Regions from separate parts of the Streptomyces sp. NPDC052114 genome, predicted to be linked through region 3. Evidence: riboswitches for the same ligand, from Rfam matches in the RefSeq annotation. Region 3 holds a riboswitch; each other region holds the start of a gene.
What was found. A riboswitch is a leader RNA that binds a small molecule or an ion and turns the genes downstream of it on or off. The one in region 3 is predicted to bind cobalamin.
Positions count from the first base shown of each region.

Region 1 (5,696 bases), on a different contig from region 3:
CGCTCTGCGCGTCCGGTTCGTCGGTGGCGGTGGCGACGGCCGCCAGCTTCCAGGCGAGTTGGTCCTCGCGGGGCAGTCGGTCGGCGCTGGGGTGGACACGGACGTGATGCTCGATCACGTGGCTCCTCACGGCGGGGGCGGTGGAGGCCCGACGGCGGGGGCATGGCTGCCCGGTGCGGTTGAGGTGAGCCTGCCCGCCGTACGCCCGCCGGGCCACCGGTCAAGGCTGCGGAATCCGTACAGGCCGGCGTCGCGGATCGGCGAATTCTGCGAAACATGCGGATGCTAGATTCGCAGAGACGTGCGGGCCGAAGCATGTGCCGTGGCCGTTGCACGACGAGCGGTACGACCGCAGGACTCGCCGTACGACGAGGAGGTGCCGCATGCCCCGGCGTCCCGCCGGTCACAAGATCTACGCGCACGCGAAGCTGCGCCGCCTACGCCGTGAGGCCGGCATGAACCAGGTGGACATGGCCCGCGCGCTCGGCATCTCCACCAGCTACGCCAACCAGATCGAGCAGAGCCAACGCCCGCTGACGGCATCGGTGTTGTTGCGCGTCGCCGAGGTGTTCGGTGTCGACCCCGAGTACTTCTCGGACGCCGACGAGGACCGGCTCGCCACCGATCTGCGCACCGCCCTCGCCGACGAGGCCTGCGGCGCGCCGCCGCCCTCCGCCGAGGACATCGCGGACGCCGCCCGTGACCATCCGGAGGTGGCGCGCGCCCTGGTGACTCTGCACCGCCGCTACCGCGAGGCGGCCGCGCAGACCGCGGTCCTCGGCACGGCACCTCCCGGGACGCCGCCGTTCTCCGAACCGCACGACGACGTACGCGACTTCTTCTACGCGCACCACAATCACTTCGAGGCGCTCGACACGGCGGCCGAACAGCTGGCCGAGGAGCTGGAGTTGTGTCCCGGGCAGGCCGCCGCGCCGCTCGCCGCACGCCTCGCACGACGCCACGGCCTGAAGGTGGTGCGGGCCTCCCCCGACCGTGGCACGGACGCGCGCCGACTGGACCGTCACGCGGGCCTGCTGTTCCTGTCCGCCTGGCTCAGCGAGGGACAGCGCGCCTTTCAGCTCGCCACCCAGCTGGCACTGCTGGAGCATGACCCGCTGCTCGCTCAACTATCTTCCGAAGCAGCCGAGTTGCACTCCTCCGAGGCGGTGGAGCTGGCGAGGATCGGCCTCGCGAACTACTTCGCGGGCGCACTGCTCATGCCGTACACGCCCTTCCACGCGGCGGCCGAGGAGAGCGGCCACGACATCGAACTGCTGTCGGCCCGCTTCGGCGTCGGCTTCGAGACCGTCTGCCACCGGCTGAGCACCCTGCAACGCTCCGGGCGACGGGGCGTCCCCTTCTCCTTCCTGCGCGTCGACCGGGCCGGGAACATCTCCAAACGGCAGTCCGCGACCGACTTCCACTTCTCCCGGCTCGGCGGCACGTGTCCCCTGTGGACGGTGTACGAGGCGTTCTCGGCACCCGGCCGCGTGCTGACGCAGGTCGCCGAAATGCCGGACGGGAAACGGCACTTCTGGATCGCCCGGACCGTCACCCGCGGCGGCCACGGGCATCACGCGCCCCGGGCGGAGTTCGCCGTGGCGCTCGGCTGCGAACTGCGCCACGCCCATCGGCTCGTCTACGCCGCCGGACTCGCCCCGGACGATCCCCGCGCCGCCACACCGATCGGCCTCGGCTGCCGCATCTGCGAACGCCGCGACTGCGCCCAGCGGGCCCGGCCGCCGGCCGGCGGGCGGCTCGCCATCGACCCCGACCGGCGGACGTACGTGCCGTATCCCGTCGAGAGCCGCGCCCGTTGACCCACCACCCGGCCCCCGCACACCCCTGCCCCTGCCCCTGCCCCCGTCCGAGGAGAGCACCGTGACCCGCCGTGTCCTGCTCGTCTCCCCCGCCCTGAACGAGTCGCTGAGGCAAGCCCGTTTCGACGACGGGTCACCGCTCGACGCCTCGGGCCGTACGGCCGCGGAGGCGGCGGCCGGGTCACTGCCGGCGCCCGCCCTGGTGGTCACGTCCGGCACCCGGCGCTGCCGCGAGACGGCCGCCGCCCTTGGTCTCGCCGCGGCGGACGCACCGGGAGATCTGGCCGGGCCGGACGTGGGACGGTGGCGCGGCAGGACCTTGGCCGACGTCAGCGCCGACGAGCCGGAGAACGTGGCCCGGTGGCTCGGCGAACCCGACTTCGGGGCCGGTGGCGGGGAGTCCGTGGTCGACGTGTGCACGCGCGTGGAGCGCTGGCTCACGGCGACGGCGACGGCGACGGGTGATGGTCCGGTGGTGGCCGTCGTGGAGCCGGAGATCGTCCGCGCCGCCGTGGTGCACGCGTTGGGAGCGCCCCCGTCCGCGTACTGGCGCTGCGATGTGGCACCGCTGACGGTCACGGAGCTGAGCGGCCGGAGCGGCCGCTGGAACGTACGGCTCGGCAGACCGCTGCCCCCGGCATGAGCCGGGTGCGCCCTTCGGCTCGGTGCGCCGCCCGGCCCCCCGCGGCCCCGCCGCTCAGTACCGGCCCTCACGGAAGCGCCGCAGCAGCGCCGCGAGGGCACAGCGCGGGCAGTCGGCCTCGGTGACGGCGGCGCATGCCGCCTCGGTGCACTCCCCGGTCAGCTCCTCCAGGTCGCGCAGCAGGCCTTCGATCCGCTTGGCCTGCTGGGCGAGGACGCGGACCTTCGCGCTCTGTCCGCCGATCTGCCGTCGGCTCGCGACGAGTTGGTCGTACTCCTCAGGAGTCAGGGCGACCGCGTCACGGCCGCCGAGAACGATGTGGCGCGGCTGAAGTCGTCTGCTCACTCGGCTCCTCTGCTCGACGCCGGTCCATGGTCCCGGTGTAACGCGAGAGGGCCCCCGGAAGGTTCCGTGGGCCCTCACTCGCCGCTGGGGTCGACCGGGTCACCGCCCGGTGGACACCGCCTGTCCGGAGGCGACGTCCGCGGACCCCGGCCGCAGCAGACGCTGCGCCAACTCACCGAAGATCAGGCCGAATCCGCCCCACAGCACGATCTGCGTGGCGAGGGCGGAGAGCCGGAACCGCCACAGGAGCGCGGCCGGGAAGTTCCCCGGCACGTCGTTGATCACCGGCAGGACGGCGAACGCGATACCGACCGCGACGGCGAAGCCGAGCACGGCCGCCACCGTCGCGTACCAGGTGCCGATCCGTGGCGCGAGCCGCTTGCCGAGGATGGTGGCACCGATCGCGAGGAGCACGCTGAGCACGATCATCAGGAAGTACAGGGTCGTCCGCTTGCCGATGGTGTCGGGGTTGCCGACGGCGGGCGGATTGGCCGGGTACTTCAGGAACGGCACGACGTACACCGCAAGAAGGGCGCATCCGGACAGCAGCAGCGCCGTGGCGCGCGGGCCGAAGCGGCCCACCCGCCCGAGGGCGAAACAGAAGGCGAGCGCGGCGATGCCCCCGAAGGCCACGCCGTAGACGAGGATGCCGGTGGCGAGACCGGCCGTGGACTGCAGGCTCCGCGAGACGAGTTCGACCTCGTCGCCGTGGGAGTGGGCGGCGTGGGCCTCCTCGAAGCCGATGGCGGCGTCGACGTTCGGCTCGCCGAGCCAGTAGGAGATCACGAGGGCGAGCACGCCGGCCCCCAGGCCGGCGAGCATGCCCCGAACGAGCAGATTGCGTACGGTGGCGGAGTTCATGAGCGCGCGGCGTTCCTCCGGCTCAGTGGCAGGGGAAGCCGAGCAGATGGCGGGCGTCGTGGACCCACTCATGGACCTCCGCGCCGCTGAACACGGAGACGGCGCCCTGCTCGGCGCCGACGAAGTACAACAGGACCAGCATCAGGATCCCGAAGAAGACCGCCCAGGGAGCGATCACCTTCAACGGCAGCCTGTCCGGCACGACAGGGGTGGTGGCGGTCGGCGGGGCGACGTGCTGCGCCATGGCGGAGCCTCCTCTGGGAATTCGCGTCCCATCTCGGTGGTGCACAGGACGACCGTCACGGGTCTGGCTCACGAGGGCCCGAAGGCCCTCGCACACAGTGGCGCGACCGCGCCGGATTCCCACCGGCTTCCGCCGACCGTCGTCGACAACAGCACGACGTTACCGTGTGTCGCGTTCATGGCCAAGAGGGGGCGGCCCCTCACCGGTCGGTCATCAGGCTGCTGACCGGCACCCACCCTTCCCGCCCGTCGGAGTTCCGGCACCACAGCCAGCCGCTCGCACGGTCCTCGGCGACCACCTCCAGGGTGTCCCCCGCGGCCGTGGGCAGTTCCGTCGTGTCGTACGGGATCTCGACGCGCACCGATCCGGACGGGCCCGAGAGGTGCCGGGCCGGGACCCAGCCCGTTCCGTGGGCGGCGGTCACGAAGACGAACTCCGGCCAGTCGGGGCTGCGTTCGCCGGCCTCGACGCGGTCACCCGCGGCGAGGCGGAGCGGTTCGCGTGCGGGAATCTCGTGGGACGACCGTGCCGTCACCTGCTTGGTGGGCCGCGTACTCGTCATGGGGTCCTCCAGGCGCCCGGTCCATCACCGTGATCCTTGAGTCGCGCTTCCGTGGCTCGTCAGTCGCTCTTCAGCGTGTAGAAGTGCACCGGCGAGTTTGGCCGGAAGCCGATCCGCGGATACACCGGCGCGCCCGCCGCCGTCGCGTGCAGGGTGGCGCGGGTCAGACCCGTGGCGCGGGCACCCTCGTGGAGCGCCTTGCGGGTCACCGCCTCGCCGTAGCCCCGTCGTTCCCACTCCGGGTCCGTGGCGACGAGCACGACGAAGAGGCGGCCGTCCGTCTCGACGGTGGCGGCACAGGTCACGGGGACGCCGTCCCGTACACCCAGATAGGCGTGCACGCCTTCCTTCCACAGGGCCGACCCGAGGAGCCCGTCACGGCCGTCCTCCAGCGGGAAGCCGTAGGCGCGCGAGTTCAGATCCGCGTACGCCCGCAGCTGGTCGTCGGTGGTCACCCGCTCGAACGTCAGGTCGGGGTGGACCGGGTCGGGGATCGGCAGGAAGTCCCCTGCCATGCCGGTGCCGGGAAAGGCGTACGCGAGGCCCGCCTTGTCGGCCGCCGCCTCCAACTGCTCCCGCGCCTCGTCGCCGAGGAGGCCCTCGAAGAGCCAGAGGAATCCGGGGTGCCGCTTCGCGCGCATGATGTCCGCGGCCCGGCGCAGGCGCTCCTCGACGAGTTCCGGGCCCGCGTCGACATCGGTCAGCGTGAGGCAGTTCCAGAAGGCGAACCGGCAGTCGGCCCAGCGCACGGCGATGCCCGGCAGGTCCCGCACGTCCGCGTCCGCGTCGCGGTCGAGCACCAGGGTGCGCCAGCCCGCGGCCAGCTGCTCCATCGATTCGATCGATTCCGTGCGATCGGTCATGGGACCTCCTGAGGGTACGGCGATTCGGGGATTGATCCTGAAGTGTCCCTCACGTACGACGCCGCACTGTCCGCATCGTGCGCCACCGTGCCCGCACCGCAACGGAATTGACTCGATACCGCCCCACCCGCCCCACCACACCTCGCTCCGCCCCATTGACGATGCACGGTCATGACGGGACTCTGTACCACACTTGCGAACACCGTTCATTCACGTGAACACACGAGCGTGAGCGGCGGCACGCGTCATGAAGGACCAGCCAGCCATGAGGAGGCAGCGGGAGATGAGTGGATTCCAGGGCGGTACGCAGCAAAGGGGCGCGTCCCGCAGAGGACTTCTGGGCGCGGCGCTCGGCGGC
Region 1 is NZ_JBFAWC010000014.1:108,060-113,755, forward strand. It holds gene AB0L89_RS28710 (MmgE/PrpD family protein) at 1-118, opposite strand, end outside; gene AB0L89_RS28715 (short-chain fatty acyl-CoA regulator family protein) at 384-1,820, shown strand; gene AB0L89_RS28720 (histidine phosphatase family protein) at 1,882-2,463, shown strand; gene AB0L89_RS28725 (hypothetical protein) at 2,518-2,808, opposite strand; gene AB0L89_RS28730 (CbtA family protein) at 2,908-3,669, opposite strand; gene AB0L89_RS28735 (CbtB-domain containing protein) at 3,692-3,913, opposite strand; cobalamin riboswitch at 3,952-4,087, opposite strand; gene AB0L89_RS28740 (SH3 domain-containing protein) at 4,113-4,475, opposite strand; gene AB0L89_RS28745 (GNAT family N-acetyltransferase) at 4,535-5,338, opposite strand; gene AB0L89_RS28750 (Tat pathway signal sequence domain protein) at 5,622-5,696, shown strand, end outside.
Region 1: another riboswitch for cobalamin. It lies ahead of AB0L89_RS28735 (CbtB-domain containing protein); the one in region 3 lies ahead of AB0L89_RS31065 (CoA-acylating methylmalonate-semialdehyde dehydrogenase).

Region 2 (5,696 bases), on a different contig from region 3:
CGTCATCCTGTACGGCGCGAACCTCATCTCCGTGAAGCTCTTCGGTGAGCTGGAGTTCTGGTTCTCGATGGTCAAGGTCACCGCGATCATCGGCATGATCCTGATCTGCCTCGGCATCCTCACCATCGGCTTCTCCGACGCCGGCGAGACCGCCTCCGTCAGCCACCTGTGGAACGACGGCGGCTTCTTCCCGAACGGCATCGGCTCCACGCTGATGACCCTGCAGATCGTGATGTTCGCCTTCCTCGCCGTCGAGCTGGTCGGCGTCACCGCGGGCGAGTCCAAGGACCCGAAGACCGTCCTGCCCAAGGCCATCAACACCGTGCCGTGGCGCATCGCCGTCTTCTACGTCGGCGCGCTCATCATGATCCTCTCGGTCGTCCCGTGGACCTCCTTCAAGCCCGGCGTCTCGCCGTTCGTGAAGGCCTTCGAGGAGATGGGTCTCGGCGTCGGCGCCGCGATCGTGAACTTCGTGGTCCTCACCGCCGCGCTCTCCTCCTGCAACTCCGGCATGTACTCCACCGGCCGCATGCTCCGCGACCTGGCGATGAACGGCCAGGGCCCGAAGTTCTTCACGAAGCTCACGAAGAACGGCCTGCCGCTCATCGGCACCACGGTCTCCGCCGGCTTCATGCTGTTCGGCGTCTGGATCAACTACCAGTGGCCGGGCGAGGCGTTCAACTACGTCGTCTCCTTCGCGACCATCTCCGGTATGTGGGCCTGGATCATGATCCTGTGCTGCCAGATCCGCTACCGCCGCAAGGCCGACCGCGGCGAGCTGCCGCAGTCCACCTTCCGGGCCCCGGGCGCGCCGTTCACCAGCTGGTTCGCCCTCGCCTTCATCGGCATGGTCATCGTGATGATGGGCGTCGACAAGGACGCGCGGATCTCGCTGTACGCCGCTCCGGTCTGGGCCGCGATCCTGACGGTCGCCTACCTGTTCCTCAAGCGCCGCAACCCGCAGGCCGCCGCGTTCAGCAAGCGCAAGACGGGTGTCGTCCTCGACGCCGCCGAGGCGCCGGCCGACCGGAAGTGACCTTCCCCGTGACCTCTCCGTAGAGGCCGCTGTCCAGCATTCGGGCCCGCCCGTACCACCCTTCGGTACGGTGCGGGCCCTCTGCTTATCCTGGCTGCCATGCTGACCATCACCCAGGCGCTCCACGACCAGATCGTCGCGCACGCGCGGCAGGACCACCCCGACGAGGCGTGCGGCGTGGTCGCGGGGCCGGTGGGCACCGGCCGCCCCGAGCGGTTCATCCCGATGCTGAACGCCGCGCGCTCGCCCACGTTCTACGAGTTCGACTCGGGTGACCTGCTCAAGCTGTACCGCGAGATGGACGACCGCGACGAGGAGCCGGTGATCGTCTACCACTCGCACACGGCGACCGAGGCCTACCCCTCGCGCACCGACATCACGTACGCCAACGAGCCCGGCGCGCACTACGTCCTGGTCTCCACGGCCGACACCGACGACGCGGGCCCCTTCCAGTTCCGCTCCTTCCGGATCGTCGAGGGCGAGGTCACCGAGGAAGAGGTGCAGGTCGTCCAGGCATACTGACCCGGACAACCTTGAGGCGGCAGGAGCCAGGAAGCCGGTGCGAACCCGGCACGGTCCCGCCACTGTGACCCCACCCCTTCGCCGGGGCGGGGGAGTCAGGAACTGACCTGCCGCCTTCTCCACGCAACGCAGGGGACGCGGAAATCCCCTGGAGGAGGCAGTTCAGCCATGTCCCGCCGTCACACCGGCATACGCGCGCTCGCCGCGGCCACCCTGCTCGTCCCGCTCGCCGCGTGCTCGTCCTCCGACGCAGGCTCCGACGGCGAGCCCGCGGCCAAGGCCGCCGGATTCCCGTACACCGTCACCAACTGCGGTGTGCGGACGACGTACGACGCACCCCCCAAGCGCGCCGTCACCATGAACCAGCACGCCACCGAGGTGATGCTGGAACTGGGCCTCAAGGACCGCATGGCCGGTACCGCCTACCTCGACGACAAGGTCCTGCCGCAGTACGCGAAGGCCTACAAGTCGGTCCCGGTGCTCGCCAAGGAGTACCCCTCCTACGAGAAGCTGCTCGCCGCCAACCCCGACTACGTGTACGGCGGTTACGCCAGCGCCTTCCTCGCGGGCGACGGCCGCAGCCGCGCCGCGCTCGCCAAGTCCGGCATCGAGACCCGCCTCAACGTCGAGGGCTGCGCCAAGAGCCCCGTCTCCATGAAGGACGTCTACCGCGAGGTCCGCGAGGTCGGCTCGACCTTCGGCGTGCGCGACCGCGCCGACGCGTGGGTGCGCGGCGCCGAGCGCGAACTCGCCGCCACCGCCGAGAAGGCGAAGGGCAAGAAGCCCGCCAAGGTCTTCGTCTACGACAGCGGCGACAAGACCGCGTTCACGGCGGGCGGCCGCGGCATCGGCAACGACATCATCGAGCGGGCGGGCGGCCGCAACGTCTTCGCCGACGTGGACAAGTCCTTCAGCGACGCCTCCTGGGAGTCGGTCGTCGAGCGCGGGCCCGAGGTCATCCTGATCCTCGACTACGGCGCCACGAGCGTCGCCCAGAAGAAGAAGCGCCTCCTCGACGACCCGGTCCTCCAGGACGTCCCGGCGATCAAGAACAAGCGCTTCGCGGTCCTGCCGCTGTCGGACACGGTGACAGGCGTACGAGCACCGGAGGCGGTGAGGAAGCTGGCGGCGCAGCTGTGATCCGGACCCAGACAACGAACCCCGGGGACATCAAGCCCGTCCGGCGATCGAGGACGAGCCCGAAGGGCGATCGACGGAGGTCGAAGGGGCAGCGCCTCTTCGTCCTGGCGGTCCTCACCGCAGCCCTCGCGGCAGCGACGGTCGCAGGGCTCGCGCTCGGCTCCGTCCGCATCCCCCCGGGCCAGGTCGTCGAGATCCTCACGGGACGGGCGGAACCCTCCCCGTTCCGCACCATCGTGCTGGACGTGAGACTCCCGAGGATCATCCTCGGGGCGACCGTGGGCGCCGGCCTCGCGGTCATCGGCACCGTCCTCCAGGCCCTCGTCCGCAACCCGCTCGCCGACCCGTTCCTGCTCGGCGTCTCCTCGGGTGCCTCCGTCGGCGCGGTCGTGGCGATCGTGCTCGGCGGTGTCTTCGGCCTCGGCGCGAGCCTCGCGACCACCGTCACCATCCCGGCCGCCGCCTTCGTGGGCGCGCTGATCTCGCTGGTCCTCGTCTACGCCCTGGCCAGGGGCGGCGGCGGGGGATTCGCCACCGGCCGCCTGATCCTGTCCGGGGTCGCCGTCTCGTACATCCTGACCGCCCTGACCAGCCTCATCCTGGTCACCGCCGACAGCGCCGACCACCTCAAGGAAGTCCTGTACTGGACGCTCGGCGGCCTCGGCAGCGCCCGCTGGAACATGCTCGCCCTGCCCGGCGTCGCCCTCGTCCTCGGCACCGCCCTCCTGGTCGCCCTGGCCCGCCCCCTCGACCTGCTGCTCGCGGGCGAGGAGGGCGCCACCGTCCTCGGCCTGGACACCGCCCGCTTCCGCGCCGGCGTCTTCGTCCTCGCCTCGCTCCTGACCGGCGTCCTCGTCGCCTACAGCGGGGCCATCGGCTTCGTCGGCCTGATGGTGCCGCACGCCGCCCGCATGCTGGTCGGCGCCGCGCACCGCGCGCTGCTGCCGGTCGTGGCGCTGATGGGCGCCGTCTTCCTGGTCGTCGCCGACCTCGCGGCGCGCACGGTCGCCGCCCCGCAGGACATCCCCGTCGGCGTGCTGACCGCGCTGACCGGCGGCCCGTTCTTCCTCTGGCTGCTGCGGCGGCGTACCGAAGGAGTCCCGGCATGACCCGGCCGCAGCCCGCCGGCGCACTGCGCACCGAGAACCTCTCGTACGAAGTGGACGGACGCGCCCTCGTCGACGGCGTCGACCTCACCGCCGCCCCCGGCGAGACCGTCGGCGTCGTCGGCCCCAACGGCAGCGGCAAGACCACGCTGCTGCGCTGCGTCTACGGCACGCTGCGCCCCACCCGCGGCCGCGCCCTCCTGGACGACGAGGACCTGCACACCATGACCCCGAAGGCCCGCGCCCGGCGCCTGGCCACGGTGCCGCAGGACGGGCAGGGCGCGTTCGAGCTCACCGTCCGACAGGTCGTCGCGATGGGCCGCTCCCCGCACAAGCGGTTCTGGGAGGCGGACACGGCCGCCGACGAGGAACTGGTCGAGGCGGCGCTCGCCCGCGTCGGCGTCGCCGACCTCGCCCACCGGGCCTTCCCCTCGCTCTCCGGCGGCGAGCGCCAGCGCGCCCTGGTCGCCCGTGCCCTGGTGCAGGAGCCCACCCTCGTCGTCCTGGACGAGCCCACCAACCACCTGGACATCCGCTACCAGCTCGACATCCTCACCCTGGTACGGGAGTTGGGCACGACGAACCTCCTCGCCCTGCACGACCTGAACCTCGCCGCGTACTACTGCGACGTCCTGTACGTCCTGGACGGCGGCCGGCTCGTCGCCTCGGGCGCCCCGAAGGACGTCCTGACGCCCGAGCTGCTCGCCCGTGTCTACGGCGTGACGGCCGAGGTCAGCACCCATCCCGTCACCGGCGCCCCGACCGTCGTCTATCTCCCTCCGACCGCATCCTGAACGGAATCCGTCCGGTATCTGAGATCACATTCCAGGACCCGGACCGGGAATCGATACGATGACCGCATGGTTCCCCATGACGTGAGCGAAGAGACGCCGAGCGCACTGCTGCTCGTTGCGCGGCTGCACGTCGACCTGTGCCGCCTCGCCAGCGCGATCTGTTCCCGCTGAACCGTTCCGCCGCACGGCCGTGGGCCGCGGCGCCGTACCCGCGTACGACCACGCACCACCCGCACGACAGCGCCGCCGCGCGCCCGCCACCTGCACTTCTCGACTCCCGACAGGAGCCCTCAGCATGGCCATCGAGGTCCGCATCCCGACCATCCTCCGCACCTACACCGACGGCGAGAAGGCCGTCCAGGGCAGTGGAGACACCCTCGCCGAGCTCTTCACCGACCTCGACTCGCGGCACGCGGGCATCGCCGAGCGCATCGTGGACGACGGCAAGCTGCGCCGCTTCGTGAACGTGTACCTGAACGACGAGGACGTCCGCTTCCTGGACGGCATCTCCACCAAGCTCGCCGACGGCGACAGCGTCACGATCCTGCCGGCCGTCGCCGGCGGCATGCGCTAGGCCCGATCCCGGATGCCTCGCTACGACTCCCCGCTCGCCGCGGTCGGCAACACGCCGCTCGTCCGCCTGCCCCGCCTGTCCCCCTCGGAGGACGTCCGCATCTGGGCCAAGCTGGAGGACCGCAACCCGACCGGCTCCGTCAAGGACCGGCCGGCCCTCCACATGGTCGAACAGGCCGAGAAGGACGGCCGGTTGACGCCCGGCTGCACGATCCTGGAGCCGACCTCCGGCAACACCGGCATCTCGCTCGCCATGGCGGCGAAGCTCAAGGGCTACCGCATCGTGTGCGTCATGCCGGAGAACACCTCACAGGAGCGGCGCGACCTGCTCGCCATGTGGGGCGCCGAGATCATCTCGTCCCCGGCGGCGGGCGGCTCCAACACCGCGGTCCGCGTCGCCAAGGAGCTCGCCGCCGAGCATCCGGACTGGGTGATGCTCTACCAGTACGGCAACCCCGACAACGCCGGCGCCCACTACGCCACGACCGGCCCGGAGATCCTCACCGACCTCCCCTCGGTCACCCA
Region 2 is NZ_JBFAWC010000022.1:65,204-70,899, reverse strand. It holds gene AB0L89_RS35250 (amino acid permease) at 1-1,036, shown strand, start outside; gene AB0L89_RS35245 (M67 family metallopeptidase) at 1,136-1,558, shown strand; cobalamin riboswitch at 1,522-1,684, shown strand; gene AB0L89_RS35240 (ABC transporter substrate-binding protein) at 1,727-2,698, shown strand; gene AB0L89_RS35235 (iron ABC transporter permease) at 2,803-3,807, shown strand; gene AB0L89_RS35230 (ABC transporter ATP-binding protein) at 3,804-4,598, shown strand; gene AB0L89_RS35225 (putative leader peptide) at 4,665-4,769, shown strand; gene AB0L89_RS35220 (MoaD/ThiS family protein) at 4,894-5,172, shown strand; gene AB0L89_RS35215 (cysteine synthase) at 5,185-5,696, shown strand, end outside.
Region 2: another riboswitch for cobalamin. It lies ahead of AB0L89_RS35240 (ABC transporter substrate-binding protein); the one in region 3 lies ahead of AB0L89_RS31065 (CoA-acylating methylmalonate-semialdehyde dehydrogenase).

Region 3 (5,696 bases):
GGATCGGCGACGAAAGGGGACATGAGGTGACGCAGGCGCGGCGCGGAAGGCCGTCGACCGGGGTGCGGGAGGCGGTCCTGAAGAGCACCGTCGAGGTGCTCGGCGAGGCGGGCATCGCCCTGTCCACCAAGGAGATCGCGCGCCGGGCGGGCGTGGCGGAGTCGAGCATCTTCTACCACTTCGGCGACCGGCTCGGCCTGCTGCAGGCGGTCATCGGGCAGCATCTGCCGGTGTTCTCCGACGCCACGGTCGTGCTCGGGCGGCGCGAGCCCGACGGGGACGCGGCTCCCGAGGGCGATGCGGCCTCTGCGGGGGCCGGGGAGGACCTGCGGTCCGACCTGGTGGCCGTGGTGAGCGGCCTGGAGCGCTTCTACCTGGGGATCATGCCGATCCTCGGCACCCTGCAGTCCGACCGCCAGCTGCGCGAACTCCTCGTGGGGCGCGAGGGTGCGGTGGGCCCGCACCTGGCGCACGGCGTGGTCGCCGACCTGCTGCGCACCGAGCAGGGGGCCGGGCGGGTGCGCGCGGGCCTGGACCCGGCGGCGGGCGCGCTGCTGCTCATCGGGGCCGCCCACCAGCGGGCCATGCACCGCTATCTGCTCGGGTCCGGCGCCGAGGCGTTCCTGCCGCCGGTCGACACGGTGGTGGACGCGCTGCTGCCGTCGTTCGCCTGACGGGACGCGGCACGACGGCGCACGTTCCGGGCACCGCTGGTGCCCTTGCCGGAGCGGCGACCCCCTCAAGTGGCCGCCCCGGCAAGGGGATCGGGGTCAGGCGGTGCGCTCGGGCAGCTCCGCCCGCACCTCACGGGCCGCGGCGACCAGGCTCGCCAGCGATGCCTTGGTCTCCGGCCAGCCGCGCGTCTTGAGACCGCAGTCCGGGTTCACCCACAGCCGGTCGGCGGGAATGGCTTCAAGTCCCTTGCGCAGCAGGGCCGCCGACTCCGCCGTGCTGGGCACGCGCGGCGAGTGGATGTCGTAGACGCCGGGCCCGACCTCGCGGGGATAGCCGCCCGTGGCCAGCTCGTCCGCGACCTGCATGTGCGAGCGGGCCGCCTCCAGACTGATGACGTCGGCGTCGAGTTCGTCGATGGCGCGCAGGATGTCGCCGAACTCGGCGTAGCACATGTGGGTGTGGATCTGGGTGTCCGGACGTACGCCGCTCGTGGAGAGGCGGAACGACTCCGTAGCCCAGGCGAGGTACGCGGCCTGGTCGGCGGCGCGCAGCGGCAGCGTCTCGCGCAGCGCGGGCTCGTCGACCTGGATCACCGAAGTGCCCGCCGCCTCCAGGTCGTTCACCTCGTCGCGCAGCGCGAGGGCGACCTGGCGCGCGGTGTCGCCGAGCGGCTGGTCGTCGCGGACGAAGGACCAGGCGAGCATCGTGACGGGACCCGTGAGCATGCCCTTGACCGGACGGGCGGTGAGGGACTGGGCGTAGGACGTCCAGCGCACCGTCATCGGCTCGGGCCGCGAGATGTCGCCCGCGAGCACCGGCGGGCGCACATAGCGCGTGCCGTACGACTGGACCCAGCCGTGCTGCGTGGCCAGATATCCGGTGAGCTGCTCGGCGAAGTACTGGACCATGTCGTTGCGTTCGGCCTCGCCGTGCACCAGGACGTCCAGGCCCGCCTTCTCCTGGAAGGCGATCACCTCCTGGATCTCGGCCCTGATGCGCTCCTCATAGCCGTCGGTGTCCACCCGTCCGGCGCGCAGGTCGGCGCGCGCGGTACGCAGTTCGGTCGTCTGCGGGAAGGAGCCGATGGTGGTCGTCGGCAGCTGCGGCAGGCCGAGGCGGCCCCGCTGGGCGGGCGCGCGCTCCGGGTAGGCGTGCGCGCGGCGGGCGTCGGCCTCGGTGACGCCCGCGACGCGGGCGCGTACCGCCGGATCGTGGGTGAGCGCCGAGCCGGCCCGGGAGGCCAGGTCGGCCCGGTTGGCGGCCAGTTCGGCGGTGATGGCGCCGGGTCCCTGGGCCAGGCCGCGCGCCAGGACGGCGATCTCGGTGGTCTTCTGCCGGGCGAAGGCCAGCCAGCGGGCGATCTGCGGGTCGATGTCGCGCTCGGCGGTCGCGTCCAGCGGGACGTGCAGCAGCGAGCAGGACGCGGAGACGTCGACCCGGTCGGCGAGCCCGAGGAGGGTGCCCAGCGTGGCGAGCGACTTCTCCAGGTCGTTGAGCCAGATGTTGCGGCCGTTGACCACGCCCGCGACCAGCCGCTTGCCGGGCAGTCCGCCGACGGCCGCGAGGTCGTCGAGCTGGCCCGCGGCCGACTCGGTGAAGTCGAGGGCGAGCCCCTCGACCGGCGCCTTGGCGAGCACGGGCAGCGCCTTGCCGAGCCTGCCGAAGTAGGAGGCGACGAGCAGCCTGGGCCGGTCGGTGAGGGCGCCGAGGTCGCGGTAGGCGCGCGTGGCCGCGTTCAGCTCGGCCGGGGTGCGGTCCTGGACCAGCGCGGGTTCGTCGAGCTGGACCCAGTCGGCGCCCGCGGCCCGCAGGTCGGCGAGCACCTCCGCGTACACGGGGAGCAGCCGGTCCAGGAGCGTCAGCGGCTCGAAGTCCGGGGCCACGCCGGGCGCGGGCTTGGCGAGCAGCAGATACGTGACCGGGCCGACCAGGACCGGGCGCGCGGTGTGCCCCTGCGCGAGCGCTTCCCTGAGCTCGTCGACCTGCTTGCCGGAGTCTGCGGTGAAGACGGTGTCGGGACCCAGCTCGGGCACCAGATAGTGGTAGTTCGTGTCGAACCACTTGGTCATCTCCAGCGGCGCCACGTCCTGGGTGCCGCGGGCCATCGCGAAGTACCCGTCCAGGGCGTCGGCGGTGACGGCGTCGCGGTGCCGGGCGGGGACGGCGCCGACCATCACGCTGGTGTCCAGGACGTGGTCGTAGTACGAGAAGTCGCCGGTCGGCACCTCGTGGAGGCCGGCGTCGGCGAGGTGGCGCCAGGCGGTCCGGCGCAGCGTCGCGGCGGTCTCCCGCAGCTCCTGGGCGGTGACCCGGCCCTTCCAGTAGCCCTCGACGGCCTTCTTCAGTTCGCGGTTCTGGCCCTGGCGGGGGTAGCCGTACACGGTGGCGTGCACTGCCGCGGCTGCGGACTTGGATGTCACGGAACTCTCCTTCGCGAGCGTGTCGGTGCCGATCCCGGCGGCGACGGGGGCGCGAAGGGTGTGACGCATCGGGAGGAGCGGACCGGCGCCGTGCGCGCGGTCGTCCGCCTGATGTGTACGCCGACCCGCCCTCGAGGTCACCGAGATCTCCGTGCGCGATCGGTCGCGCACGGGCAACGGGCAGGTCTTCGGACTCGCGGGCCCGTCCACCGCCTTCGTGAGAAGGCGCGGACACCTACTGGCCGTCGCTTCCCAGGACCGGCTCTCCGGTCCCAGTGCGTGTGACGGCGGTCGTTCCCGCTCACCGCTGCGGGGCAGTCCCGGATTCCCACCGGGTTCCCTCTTGCGACGCGCCTGCCTGGCGGGCAGGGCGAACCAGCTGCAGTGGTCAGCGTATACCCGCCGAAGGTCACGCAGGTGGCCCGCGGATGTCGACCCGGTGCCGGGGAGGGTGGGGTGGACTTACTAGGACGTCCAACTATATGTTCGTGAGCAGAGCCCGCGGTGCAGGGAAGCCGGTGTGAATCCGGCGCGGTCCCGCCACTGTGACCGGGGAGTGCGTTCTCGCCGAGCGATACGCCACTGACGGACAAGTCCCGTCGGGAAGGCGGGAGAACGCGCGTTGATCCGGGAGTCAGGATACCGGCCGCGGGGTGTTCCGTGTTGTCCACGAGGATGGAGCAGACACGCATGGCACCGGTCCGTACCCACGACCCAGGTGATCCGGCGGAGCGCGCGGCGGTCCCCGCCCGCGCTCAACTCCCCGACGGCCCCTAGGCCTTCGCGTCCCACGGCTGCCCCGGCCACGCCCCCCGACGGGCGCTGTCGGCGGTCTGCCGTGCCATCCCCGGATCCCACCTGACGAGAGCAGGCTCCCATGGTCCGTGAACTGACCCATCTCATCTCCGGCAAGCACGTGCGCGGGGCCTCGGGGCTCTACGCCGACGTGTACGACCCCAACTCCGGCTCCGTGCAGGCCCAGGTGCCGCTGGCCGGCCGCGCGGAGACGGCCGAGGCGATCGCCGACGCCGAGGAGGCGCAGCGCGCGTGGGGCGAGTGGAACCCGCAGCGGCGCGCCCGCGTCCTGCTGCGCTTCCTCCAACTCGTCGAGGGCGAGCGGGACTCGCTGGCCCGGCTCCTGTCCGGCGAGCACGGCAAGACCGTCGCCGACGCCCACGGCGACCTGCAACGCGGCCTGGAGGTCGTCGAGTTCGCCGCGGGCATCCCGCATCTGCTGAAGGGCGAGTTCACCGACAACGCGGGCACCGGCATCGACGTGTACTCCTTGCGCGTACCCCTCGGCGTCATGGCCGGGATCACCCCGTTCAACTTCCCCGCGATGATCCCGCTGTGGCAGCTGGCGCCCGCGCTCGCCTGCGGCAACTCCTTCGTCCTCAAGCCGTCCGAGCGCGCGCCGTCCGTACCGCTCAGGCTCGCCGAACTGTTCCTGGAGGCGGGCCTGCCGCCCGGCGTCCTGAACGTCGTCAACGGCGGCAAGGAAGCCGTGGACACCCTCCTGGAGGACCCGCGCGTCCAGGCGCTCGGCTTCGTCGGCTCCACCCCGATCGCCGCGCACATCTACGCCACCGCCGCCGCGCAGGGCAAGCGCGCCCAGTGCTTCGGCGGCGCCAAGAACCACATGATCGTTATGCCGGACGCCGACCTCGACCAGGCCGTGGACGCCCTGATCGGCGCCGGGTACGGCTCCGCGGGCGAGCGCTGCATGGCCATCTCGGTCGCCGTCCCGGTGGGGGAGGAGACCGGTGACGCACTCGTCGCCCGCCTCAAGGAACGCGTGGCCGACCTGCGCATCGGCCGCTCCGACGACCCCGAGGCCGACTTCGGCCCGCTGGTGAGCCGCGAGGCGCTCGACCGCGTCCGCCGCTACGTCGACATCGGGGTCAACGAAGGCGCCGAACTCGTCGTCGACGGACGTGACTTCACCCTGGAAGGACACGAGAACGGCTTCTTCGCCGGGGCCACCCTCTTCGACCGGGTCTCGCCGCGCATGCGGATCTACCGGGAGGAGATCTTCGGGCCGGTGCTGTGCGTGGCCCGCGCGGCGGACTACGAGAGCGCGCTGCGCCTGCCCACCGAGCACCCCTACGGCAACGGCGTCGCGATCTTCACCAGGGACGGCGACACCGCACGCGACTTCTCGCGGCGCGTCGGCGCCGGCATGGTCGGGGTCAACGTCCCCATCCCGGTCCCGGTCGCGTACCACACCTTCGGCGGCTGGAAGCGGTCCGGCTTCGGCGACCTCAACCAGCACGGCCCCGACGCCGTCCGCTTCTGCACCCGCACCAAGACCGTCACCTCGCGCTGGCCCGCCGGAGCCAGGGAAGGCGCGAACTTCACCATCCCGACGATGGGATGACCGCGATGACATCGCTCACCGGCACCCTCACCAAGGACCAACTCGCCCTCGCCGAGGTCACCCTGGACTTCGCCGAGGAACACCTCGCCCCGCACGCCGTCGCCTGGGACCGCGACAAGCACTTCCCCGTGGACGTGCTGCGCAAGGCCGCGGCGCTCGGCCTCGGCGGCGTCTACGTCCGTGAGGAGCACGGCGGCTCCGGCCTCGGCCGCACCGACGGCACC
Region 3 is NZ_JBFAWC010000016.1:138,349-144,044, reverse strand. It holds gene AB0L89_RS31075 (helix-turn-helix domain-containing protein) at 27-674, shown strand; gene metE (5-methyltetrahydropteroyltriglutamate--homocysteine S-methyltransferase) at 771-3,095, opposite strand; cobalamin riboswitch at 3,257-3,490, opposite strand; cobalamin riboswitch at 3,581-3,761, shown strand; gene AB0L89_RS31065 (CoA-acylating methylmalonate-semialdehyde dehydrogenase) at 3,973-5,472, shown strand; gene AB0L89_RS31060 (acyl-CoA dehydrogenase family protein) at 5,478-5,696, shown strand, end outside.

Region 4 (5,696 bases), on a different contig from region 3:
CGAGCATCGCGAGGGCCTTCGTGTCGATGCCGCCGGACGACATCTCGGCGAGCACCACGGCGAGCAGCACCGGCATGGTCAGGACGAACAGGAGCGGGGCGTCGGCGCTGTGCGCGGCCGCCTCGGGGCGCGGCGCCACGAACAACGGCCAGAAGAACATGGCGAGCCCGGCCGCGCTCGCGAGCGTCAGCACGGCGGCGCTGCGGGCTCCGACCGGCAGCGCGGGCACCCGCGCGCCGCGCTCGGAACGCCCGTCCCGCCAGAGCACCCGCACGCCACGCTCGGAACACCCGTCCCGTGAAGACACGCGACCTCCACGGCCTCTGCGGGTCATACGGCCTCCAGGGCGTGCCGGACCTGCTCCACGGTCAGCCACTCCTGCGGGCTGAGGACCTTGGCGACCTGCGGGGCGAAGGCGGGCGAGGAGACCACGACGTCACGGGTCGGCCCGTCGGCGACGATCTCGCCCTCGGCCATCACGACCACCCGGTCGGCGGCCCGTGCGGTGAACTCGACGTCGTGGGTCGCCACCACGACCGCACGGCCCTCGTCGGCGAGGCGGCGCACGAGGCCCGCGAAGGCCTCCTTGGCGTGGTAGTCGAGGCCGCGGGTCGGCTCGTCGAGGAGGACGACCTCGGGGGCGGCGGCGAGCTGCACGGCGAGCACGAGGGCGAGTTGCTGCCCCTCGGACAGATCACGCGGATGGCGTTCCCCCGGGATGCCGGGGGCCAAGGTGTCGAGCAAGGTGCGCGCGGTGCCCGCGGGGGCGTCCGCGTCGGCGTCGGCCTGGGCGCACTCGGCGTCGACGGTCTCGCGGTAGAGGAGGTCGCTCGCGGTCTGCGGCACCAGCCCGACCAGGGCGCGCGCCCTGCGGGCCGACAGCTCGCCCGGGTCCTGTCCGCGCACCTCGACGGTGCCCGAGCGGCGCGGCCCCGAGCCCTGCAGGGCCCACAGGAGCGAGGACTTGCCGGAGCCGTTGCGGCCCATGAGGGCGGTGACCCGGCCGCGCGCCAGGGTCAGGTCCACCTCGCGCACGGCGACGGTCCGGTCGTATGCGACGGTGATCCGGCGGCCCGTGAGCGCCGCCTCGCCCGGGTCCGCGTCGGATCGGGGTGGTGTGCGGTCCGCGAGCCGTTCCCGCAGGGGCGCGGCCTTGCGGCGCGCGTCGCGCACCGACAGCGGCAGCGGGTCCCAGCCGGCCAGCCTGCCCAGGCGTACGACGGGCGGCGCCACGTCCGAGGCGCGCATCAGGTCGGCGGGGTCGCCCGCCACCACGTGCCCGTCGCCCGGCAGGTGCACGAGCCGGTCCGCGTACTGCAGGACGCGTTCCATGCGGTGCTCGGCGACCAGCACGGTCGTGCCGAGGTCGTGCACCAGCCGGGTGATCGCCGCGAGCACCTCCTCGGCGGCCGTCGGATCGAGCGCCGAGGTCGGCTCGTCGAGGACCAGCACCTTGGGGTGCGCGGTCAGGACGGACCCGATCGCCACGCGCTGCTGCTGTCCGCCGGACAGGGTGCGCAGGGCGCGCCGGCGCAGGGCGGCGATGCCCAGCAGGTCGAGGGTCTCCTCGACGCGCTTGCGCATCACGTCCGGCGGTACGGCCAACTGCTCCATGCAGTAGGCCAGTTCCTCCTCGACGGTGTCGGTGACGAACCCCGCGAGCGGGTCCTGGCCGACGACGCCGACGAGCGCGGCGAACTCCTGCGGGGCCGCGGTCGCCGTGCTCACTCCGTCGACCGCCACCCGGCCGCGCAGATGGCCGCCGGTGAAGCGGGGCACCAGGCCGTTCACCGCGCCGAGCAGCGTGGACTTGCCCACGCCGGTGCGCCCGGTGACCAGGCACAGCTCGCCCTCGCCGATGTGCAGGTCCACACCGCGCAGGGCGGGTTCCCGGGCGTCCGGGTAGCGGAAGGTGACCTCGTCGAAGTCGATCACGCGGTCACCTCCAGGGGCTGATGGGGCACCGGATCGGGTGCGGGGTCGGACGACGCGGGAGGTTCCGGTGCCAGGTACGCGGGCCCGACACCGACCAGTACGGCGAGGGCGGGGAGTGCCGCCACCTCGGGCCAGGCGAGCGGGGGCAGCGAGGGGTACAGCGACGCGGCGTCCGTCCGCGAGGCCGCGTAGAGCAGGATCGCCGAAGCCACCCCGCAGGCCGCCACGAGGAGTTCGGCCGTCCGCCAGCGGTCGGGGCGGTAGCCGCTGCGCCGCACCCGACGGCCGCCGAGCACGAACCCGCAGCCCGCCAGGGCGAGTCCGGCCAGGAGCAGCGGCGCTCCCAGGTACGGGGGCGTGCTCGCGCCCATCGCTCCGTACAGGCCGGCGCAGACGCCGAGCAGGCCGCCCAGGACGAGGGTGCCGGTGAGCAGCCGGGTCCGCGGGGCGATCCTGCCGGTGTGGCCGTAGCCGTGCGAGGCCATCGCGGCGGCCAGGGCCAATGAGCGGTTCATCGCGTCTTCGAGGACGGGGATGACGATGCCGTGCAGGGCGCGGACGCCCCTGGTCCGGCCGCCGCCGCGCAACCGCCGTGCCCTGCGCACCCGTTGCACGCTCTCGACCAGCTGTGGCGCGACGGTCAGGGTGACGACGACGGACGTGCCGACCTCGTAGAGGGCGCCCGGCAGCGCCTTGAGCATCCGCTTGGGGTTGGCCAGGGCGTTCGCCGCGCCGACGCAGATGACCATGGTGGCCAGGCGCAGGCCGTCGTAGAACCCGCCGAGGAGCTGTTCGGCGGCGACGGGCCCCAACAGGCGGATTCCCGCGGCCGCTTCGGGCAGGGTGATCTGCGGCAGCGTGAACAGGACCGTGTCGCCCTGGCCGCCGCCGAAGACGATCCGGAACACCACGCGTGTCGTCACGATGAACGCGCCGAGCACCAGGTACATCCGGAACGCCAGCGCCCAGGGCGCGTCACCGCGCCTGCGCACCACGACGAAGGCCACGACGGCGAGGATCATCACCAGCAGGACGGGGTTGGCGGTGCGGCTCGCGGCCGCGGCCATGCCCAGCGCCCACAGCCACCAGGCGCCGGGGTGCACCGCGCGCGGCAGCGCGCGGTGCCCGAGGGCGGCGCTCACCCGGAACCGTCCGCGCGCGCCGCCCGCTTGCGGCGCCAGGCCGTGGCTCCGGCGCCCGCGGCGAGCAGTACGGCGGCGGCGATGCCGATCAGGGTGCCGGTCGGCGCGCCGGAGGACGCGGCGGTCTCGACCGTGCGCCTGTCGTCGCCGCCGGTCCAGTCGGCGGCCTCGCTGGGCGTGATCACCGGGCTCGGCGACCCGGACGCGGACGGGCCGGGCGTCGCGGACTTCTTGTCCTTGCCGTCCTCGCCCTTCTTGCTCTTCTTTTCCTTCTTCTTCTCGTCCTTGTCCTTGTCCTCGGAGGGGTGCCGCTCGGGCCGATCGCCGGGGCGCGCGGCGCCGTCCTGTCCGGCCCCCGCTCCGGGTCCCGCGCCACCGGATCCGACCTCGGCGCCGCCGCCCTGCGAACCGCCCTGCTCCCCACCGGAGTTACCGCCTCCGCCCGAGGACCCCGATCCGCCCGACCCACCGGTCCCGCCCGAGCCGGAGCCCGAGCCCGGCGGCCGCTTCGGCGCGACCCTGGGCGACGGTGCCTCGTCCTGCTCGCGGTCGAGGGAGAACGACCAGCCCTCGAAGCTGCCGGTCGGCGGGGTGCGGTAGGTCGCGCCCTGCTGGCTGTAGGTCCACGCGCCGCCGTTGGGGGCGTGCCAGTACGACCAGTACGCCTTGGTGGGCGGGGTGTCGACGCACGGTTCGCGGTCGGGCCCCGGGCTGCCCTCCAGGCGACAGATGAAGGACTCGCCCCACCGGTTGGTGCCGGTCACGTCGATCCCGGCCGCCTTCAGCGCGGCGAGCCCGCTGGCCTGGCTGCCCACGGCGCAGCGCACGATGGTCGTGCCGCCCAGCTCGCGGAAGTCGACGACCACGGTCACCCCGTTCGCGTCCGGGCAGAATCCGGCGCGGCCGCGCCCGGTGTCCAGGGCGCTCGCGGTGTCCGGTGCCGCGCCGAGGCCGAGCGCGACGGCGGACAGGAGCAGGCCGAGGGCAGCGGCGAACACGCGTAACGAACGGGCCATTTCGGGTCCTTCGGGCCGGGGCCGCACCAGGACCCCGACATGCCCGTGCCGCGCAACAAACCCCTGACGCGCGTTCCGTGCGGAAGCGGCAGGGGCCGATGAACCGGGGGCTCAGGGCTCCACGCTGCAGACCATGACAGTGAGAAGCAGTGCACATGTCGCGTCGGGCGATCCGGCTCACGGCGTCGAGCGCCGCTCACGGTTGCAGGTCAGCGCCGGATTCTCACCGGCTTTCCCCAGTCGCGCATGCATTCAGTTGTCACTTCGTCAACACACGAAGCAAGGTGAAGAGTACGCCCGGCGTCCCGAACCGGCCACCCCTTCCCGCTGTAACCATGATCACTGGTCGTCGCGTGCCGCGAGGGCGGCCAACTCCTCCGGGGTGCGCGGCCCGTGGCCCGCACCGTCGTGCAGGCCGTGCGCCCGCAGGAGCTCCGCGACGGCGATCCCCCACGGCAGCGTCAGGCCGGCCCGGGCGAGCAGGTCCCGTTCGGCGAGCATCCGCGCCACCGGCCCTGCGCATACCCCCGAGGGCGTGAGCAGCGCCGCGTCGTCGGCCCAGCGCAGGGCGAGGTCCACGTCGTGGGTCGCCATGACCACGGTGGTCCCGGCCTCCCGCAGTCGGCCCAGGGTCGCCAGGAGGCGTTCCTGGCCGTCGGGGTCGAGTCCGGCGGTCGGCTCGTCGAGGATCAGCACGCGGGGACGCATCGCGACCGCGCCGGCGATGGCGGTCCGCTTGCGCTGGCCGTAGGAGAGCAGATGGGTGGGCCGGTCGGCCAGCGCGGTGATGTCGAGCGCGGCGAGCGCCTCGGCGACGCGCGCCCGGACCTCCGCGTCGGGCAGGCCGAGGTTCAACGGGCCGAAGGACACGTCCTGTTCGACCGAGGCGGCGAACAGCTGGTCGTCCGGGTCCTGCACGACCAGCTGGACGGTGGTCCGCAGCCGCGTCAGCCCCTTGCGGTCGTACGTCACCGGGAGGCCGTCGACCGTCAGCCCGCCCCGGTCCGGCCGCAGCCCGCCGCTGAGCAGCCGCATCAGCGTGGTCTTGCCGCTGCCGTTGCGTCCGAGCAGGGCGAGGGCGCGGCCCGCCACGACGTCGAAGTCGAGGCCGCTGAGCACGGTGGGCCCGTCCTCGTACGCGTAGGAGGCATCGCGCAGGGAGACCAGCGCCTCGCCCGCCTCCGTGGGAGCGCCCGGCTCGCGAAGAGCACGCGGCTCGCTCATGGCAGGAACCTTTCCAGTACGAGGGTGAGGGCCGCCAGGCCCACGAGAAGGGCCGCGCTCGCGGCCACGAACGGCCGGGAGATCCGGGCCTCGGGCACGAGCACCCGCAGGGTGCCGTCGTAGCCGCGTCCGGCGAGCCCGGCCTGGAGCCGGCTCGCCCGGTCGAAGGCCCGCACGAACGCGGTGGCGCCGAGCCCGGCGAGGGAGCGCCAGGTGGCGGCCCGGGTGGTGTGGCCGAGGCGGGCCGCCTGCGCCTGCCGGATCCGGCTCATGGAGTCCAGGAGCAGGAAGCTCATCCGGTACGTCACGAGCGCCACGTCCACGACCGGTGCGGGCACGCCCGCCTTGACCAGGCGCGGCAGCAGGTCCGACATCGGTG
Region 4 is NZ_JBFAWC010000037.1:6,300-11,995, forward strand. It holds gene AB0L89_RS40580 (ECF transporter S component) at 1-307, opposite strand, end outside; gene AB0L89_RS40585 (ATP-binding cassette domain-containing protein) at 331-1,935, opposite strand; gene AB0L89_RS40590 (CbiQ family ECF transporter T component) at 1,932-3,077, opposite strand; gene AB0L89_RS40595 (hypothetical protein) at 3,074-4,093, opposite strand; cobalamin riboswitch at 4,238-4,383, opposite strand; gene AB0L89_RS40600 (ATP-binding cassette domain-containing protein) at 4,433-5,317, opposite strand; gene cbiQ (cobalt ECF transporter T component CbiQ) at 5,314-5,696, opposite strand, start outside.
Region 4: another riboswitch for cobalamin. It lies ahead of AB0L89_RS40595 (hypothetical protein); the one in region 3 lies ahead of AB0L89_RS31065 (CoA-acylating methylmalonate-semialdehyde dehydrogenase).